DNA from 2 places in the Serratia sp. HNCC26DJ244 genome. Region 1 is predicted to be linked to the other one. Evidence: predicted binding sites of a transcription regulator. Region 1 holds the regulator's gene; the other holds the start of a gene.
What was found. The regulator LexA, encoded in region 1, represses DNA repair genes until DNA is damaged. The targets are predictions, from matches to a motif close to TNCTGTATGTACATACAGNA.

Region 1 (3,192 bases):
TTCACACTCCTTTCAAACCGCAGTAAAACAGGTGACCTTATTCACCCTTGGCAGGGAGTGAAAACCAGGTACCACGCACCTGATGACGGTGCCATATCCACCCCAGCGCAACACCACGTAATGCCAGGAATACAGCCAAAGCCAGCCATAGCGCATGATTACCTAATAGTGGCAGTGTAAATAAAGTCAGCCCATAACCCGCTGCTGCCACCACCATGCTGTTGCGCATTTCAGTGCCACGGGTGGCACCAATAAACATACCATCCAGTAAATAACACCAGACTCCCACCACAGGCAGCACGACTTGCCAGAGAAGATAGTGACCGGCCAAGGTACGCAACAGCGGTAATGAGGTTAAAGCCGCGACAATATAAGGCCCGGTAAACAGATAAACCGTGGCAAAGCCCAGTGCCAGCATACCTGCCTGGCGACAAGCGGCATACCATATCGCATGCAATTGACGGTCGTCCCTTGCGCCATAGGCGTAACCGGAATGGACCTCAACGGCATAAGCAAAGCCATCCAAAGCATAGGCGGTAAATGTTAACAAACTCATCAATATCGCATTGACGGCCACCACATCACTCCCCATGCGCGCCGCAAAAATCGTTAACGAAGAGAAACACAATTGCAGCAGGAGTGAGCGCAGCATGATATCGCGGTTAAGTGCCAACAAGCGACGTAAGTTACCGCGCCAGGCATGCCGCAACATCGCTAATGAGATGCCACGTGAACATAATACCCGCCAAGCAAGCCATAACCCCAACAGCAGTGTGGCATACTCCGCCAGCACCGTTGCCGTGGCAGCCCCCGAGACACCCCAACCCAAGCCGATCACCAGCACGATATCCAACACGATATTCAGCAGATTACCCGCTATCAGCATCACCACCGGCGCACGCACATATTGAACACCGAGCAACCAGCCGAGCAATACCATATTCGCCAGTGCTGCCGGGGCACTCAGCCAGCGGATCTCCAGAAACCGTCTAGCCTGTACTAATACCGCTTGATCACCACCGACAATATGTAATGCCAGCGAGATCAGTGGGCCACGGAGTAACACTATGGTTAAGCCAATCAACAGCGCTAACAGCAACGGCTGCATAAAAGTACGCGCCAAGCGCTGTGGGTCCCCTGCCCCTAACGCCTGCGCCGTTAACCCGGTGGTACTCATGCGCAAAAATAGTAACAACATAAACAGGAAATTGGTCGCCATTGCACCAACCGCTACCCCACCAAGATAAATTGCGCTATCAAGATGGCCGATAACCGCTGTATCCACCAAACCAAGCAGAGGAACCGTGATATTGGAAAAGATCATTGGCAATGCCAGACGCCACAGTATTTTGTCAGCAGGGCTGGTGAAGGTAGCGAGTAAACGCATTGCGATCTATTCCGACGGCAGAAGTAGAGTTGTTGACATGGACAGAATATCGCCCCGCTATTGAGGCGATATACCTATTTGATTAGATAACATGACAAAAAAGAGGTGTCAGAGCCAGTCACCGTTGCGGATCACGCCCACCGCCAAGCCTTCAATCGTGAAATTCTGATGCTTCAAATCCACCACTATTGGCTGAAACTCACTGTTTTCTGGCAATAACTCAACAATATTACCCTGTTTCTTCAGGCGCTTTACTGTCACTTCATCTTCAATACGAGCCACCACCACCTGGCCGTTACGCACATCCTGAGTTTTATGCACCGCCAGCAGATCGCCATCCAAAATACCGATATCGCGCATAGACATCCCACTGACGCGCAACAGGAAATCCGCACTAGGGTGAAATAAGCCCGGGTCAACTTTATAGTGCCCTTCAATATGTTGCTGAGCTAACAAGGGTTCGCCCGCCGCCACCCGGCCAACCAAGGGTAACCCTTCTTCCTCTTCCATCAGCAAGCGGATACCGCGAGAAGCCCCGGAAACCACTTCAATAACACCTTTGCGGGCCAGAGCTTTCAGGTGCTCTTCTGCCGCATTTGGTGAGCGAAACCCCAGGCGCATTGCGATCTCGGCACGTGTTGGTGGCATGCCCGTTTGTGAAATATGATCGCGAATCAGATCATAGACCTCTTGCTGTCTGGTAGTTAGTGCTTTCATTCCGCCCCCTGTTTGTTTATACAGTCATGCTGTGAGTATATACAGGTAAACCAGGATTGGGAATCAATTCATAAATAAAAATCAGGGATTAGCGAGATTGATCGCACCCCATGACATCGGTTTACTCGTCAGGCAAAGTGATCCCAGAGCACCGAGATCCAGACAAACAGCGCCAACATAATCGTCAGAAAGACCGCGGCTGAAGCCATGTCTTTCGATCGCCCGGAAAGCTCATGATATTCAGTTCCCACCCGATCAACGATCGCTTCAATCGCACTGTTGATAATTTCAATAATCACCACCAGCACCAGGGAGCCGATCAATAAAATGCGCGCTATCGCCCCCACATCAAGCCATATCGCCAGTACGATAGCCACCACGGCCACCACCAGTTCCTGGCGGAAAGCAGCCTCATTGCGCCAGGCTGCAATTAATCCTTTATATGAATAGCCAACAGCTTTAATAATACGTGTCATGCCAGTAATTTGATTTGCCATGTTTCATCTCACAAGGTAGGTCATCGTTTCAATACCACAGACCTGTTACACGGTTTCTGGTATGCTTTCAGCGCAATTGCTAACAAGAGGCTTCAGGTCGTTATGTCAGGTTGGCGTAAAATTTATTATAACCTATTGAATTTACCACTTAAATTTTTGGTAAAAAGTAAAATCATCCCTTCAGACCCCATTTCGGAGTTAGGGTTGGATCCGTCTAGGCCGATTTTGTATGTTTTGCCTTATAATTCCAAGGCAGATTTACTCACTCTGCGTACCCAATGTCTGGCGCAGGATCTGCCCGACCCCCTTGAGCCACTTGAAATCGATGGCTCCGTGTTGCCCAGCCATGTGTTTATCCATGAAGGGCCACGCGTCTTTCGCTACTACACACCGAAAGAAGAGTCGGTAAAACTGTTCCATGATTATCTGGATCTTCACCGCAGTAATCCAGATCTTGATATCCAAATGTTACCGGTGTCAGTGATGTTTGGTCGTTCCCCTGGGCGTGAAGGGCAGGGAGCCCCCCACCTGCGCCTGCTAAACGGTGTGCAAAAATTCTTCGCCATACTCTGGTTGGGCCGCGATAGCTTT
Region 2 (3,192 bases), on a different contig from region 1:
GACAACACTCTGGGCACGGTTCTCAGACAGACGCAGGTTAGATTCAGCAGAACCTACTACGTCAGTGAAGCCGACAACAACAACAGAACCATCTTTTGGATCCAGTGAGCTCAGCTGGCTGTACAGTTGATCCAGAGCTTGTTGACCTTCTGGTTTCAGCGTTGATTTACCGAAAGCAAACAGAACGTCAGAAGTCAGAGTGAACTTCTTGGTTTCAACGGTAGGAGCTGGAGTTGGTGCTGGAGCAACAACTGGAGCCACTGTATCCTGACCAAAACGGTAAGCTACGCCAACACTCAGCTGACCATTGTCTGGACGTGCACCAACGGTTTGTGCATCACCGATGTTGCTGGTCCATTGATAATCCAGACGAGTAGCCCAGTTCTGATTCAGAGCATACTCAAAGCCGATGGCTGCCAGTGGAGAAACACCGGTATCATCACCAGATACGCGCTCATTGATATTACCACCGAAGTAAGCGGTGGAGTCTACACGCCAAACCATACCACCCAGACGGGTATAGATATCCAGATCGTTCATGATCGGATAGCTCAGTTTAGTGGTCAGTTGAACGCCTTGGGCTTTTAACGCACCGTTGTTCACATTGCCTTTATAAGCCATGCGACCAAGCCAGTCGTAACCCATTTCAAAACCCATATACTGGTTAGCTTGGTAGCCGAAAAACGCACCAGCACCCAGTTGAGAATCGCGAGTAGGGCCGTTACCTATAGCCCCATCAACGAAACCAGTGTCGTGGTACTGGGACCAACCCAGTTTAGCACCGGTGTACCAGGTGTTATCTTTTGGTGCGGCTTGCGCTACGGTAGCGAAACCAGCCAGTGCCACTGCTAATGCGATAGCTGTCTTTTTCATTTTTTACGCCTCGTTATCATCCAAATAGGCAATGAGCTTAACGCTATGTTATGCCTTTGGTTTAAAATTCCTGCGCCAAGATTCTAGCACTCATTTGTTATTTTACCAGTATTACTGGCGTTGTATAACAATCTTAGCAGAGTAAAGTTTACAACTTGGCGCGAAAGTTACAAGCGTGATGTGCTGATGCTCTAAAAAATATTGGATTAGACACATTTCTTAACACATTCAAGGAAGAATAGGGCTTATTTTGTCGAATTACTTATTGCAAAAGTGCATCTGATCACATTTTGCACACCAATTCCCTGGGTAATTATTCCCAGGGAGAGAATGCAAGAAAAGTCTTAAAATGACTTAATGGTATAAAGGCGAGTGAATTTTTAGAGTGGAATGGTGCCGGTGGGGGGAATTAGTATCGCGTTGTGGGCGCATAATAAACCCGTAACTATTCCCCAATTCTGCTGCCCGGCTTAATTTTATACGGTCTTGTTCAGTTAATTCAGGCAACCAACCTAGAACGACACTGTAATTTCCAGTCAGTAACGCTTTCTCCATGGCATCAACAGTGGCGAGTGGCGAAATCTGACTCAGTTGTACCACCTTACTGACCGGTAACTCAGCCTGCTGAAGCCAGGATTTACTGAGCTTTTGCTGTGGGGTGAGCCACAATAACCAACGTGATTGCTGACCTAGCTGCTGCAGCAACGGCACCAGTAACTGGGTGACAACGGATTGCTGCTCACTGTAGACCAGCTCACTGATAAGGCCATTTTTTTTGTCATCCTTGGCGTTTGCAACAGTTTGACCTGCAGGCAAAGGGACTTGGCTGAAGTGGCTTTGATTAAGTGATTGAGTACGCATTGTATATTCCCCTGCACCATTACTGTGTTTATATACAGTATAGATGTAAACACAGAAGATCAACACAAATTTTCGTAACGCATCGCATAATTGAGATCATTCCACGCACTACTGCATTTTATGATTGGCACCTGTCGTGATAATGCGTATTTTCTTTAATTAGTTGTTCCGGTTACGTTTATTTCAACAGTGAATGTGATATCCGGGTCATTCAACTCGCCGCAGATGCCTCTGTCGAGTGAATGGGACTGGGTAATATTGCTTACTTATTAAAGGAGGACTTAATGAATGGAAGATCCGCAAAAAGAATAGTACAGGCAAAAATCTGCTTTGCTGCCTTGGGGAAAATTACGACACGTTCGCAATTTGGTGGTTACGGATTACTTGCTGATGGCACGATGTTTGCGGTTATTGCAGAAGGGGAGTTGTACTTGCGTGCGACAGAAACGCTGGAGCCGGCTTTCCGTGCACGTGGAATGGTGAACATGACGTATTTAAAACGCGGAGCACCGATGACGATGCGTTATTATCGAGTCGATGACAGGTTATGGGCTGATTGCCGCGAACTGTTGATCCTGGCCAGCCAGGCATTACATGAGTCTCGTAAAGAGATAAAAGTAAAAAGACGGAGTAAAGGGCGGTTAAAAGATTTGCCGAATATTGATGCGGCAATGGAACGCTTACTTTGGCAAGTGGGCATACAAAGTAGCTATGACTTACGCTTGCTGGGCGCAAAGCGGACTTACTTACAATTGCAACAACGGCATAAAAACCTGGGGGTGAAAGTGCTACTGGCACTGGCTGGCGCGATGTCTGGATACCATCATGCTGCTTTGCCCAACGTACAGCGTGCAACATTAACCACCTGGTTCGAGGAAACTGCGGCGGCTTCCTGTCTTGAAGCGCAATGGGGTAGAAGAGCCTATATTCAAGCGGTTAATAATTAATTCTCTTTGCCGATTTGTGCGCTGAGCCGTGTTAATTCAGGCAGCAACTCAAGAACCAAACCAATTTGTTGCAACACCAAGTGTTCCTTGCTCTCTGGTGCGGTAACCAGCATTTCAATACGCCCAGAGAGGTTTTTTAATGCTTGTGTCAGACGCGGGTGGTCTTGTTCCGTATGGTGTAATGCACTATCGACATAACAGACGGCATCATTGAGCAAATCAAGTACAGTACTATTATCAAGGCGATCGCGATGTGCGCCCAAGGCAGAAATATAACTCAGCAGCGTGTGGTTTAAGCACAAGAGGCGGAATGCGGCTTCCTGAATATCTTTGTCTGTTTTCGGGGCGGCTGACATGTTGGATACCACTGAAGCCAGCTCTGCATCACTATTATGGGCATCCCGGCGGGCAATGCGATAGGGCAAGCTATTATCTCTGCCTTGATAGTATTGCACCAAAATAGCATCCAGATAACGGCAATCGCTGTTCAGTGTGTTACGAACGATGGACG

Region 2: sulA (SOS-induced cell division inhibitor SulA) is a predicted target of LexA. The motif match lies at 1,755-1,774, and genes of this name have one in related genera.

The regions. Positions count from the first base shown of each region.
Region 1 covers NZ_JBXUGO010000006.1:44,848-48,039, reverse strand. Annotated here, with positions in the region: gene dinF (MATE family efflux transporter DinF) at 38-1,387, opposite strand; gene lexA (transcriptional repressor LexA) at 1,496-2,104, opposite strand; gene AC2A06_RS06900 (diacylglycerol kinase) at 2,233-2,601, opposite strand; gene plsB (glycerol-3-phosphate 1-O-acyltransferase PlsB) at 2,704-3,192, shown strand, end outside.
Region 2 covers NZ_JBXUGO010000012.1:47,374-50,565, forward strand. Annotated here, with positions in the region: gene ompA (porin OmpA) at 1-873, opposite strand, end outside; gene sulA (SOS-induced cell division inhibitor SulA) at 1,228-1,734, opposite strand; gene AC2A06_RS11365 (TfoX/Sxy family protein) at 2,019-2,681, shown strand; gene yccS (YccS family putative transporter) at 2,678-3,192, opposite strand, start outside.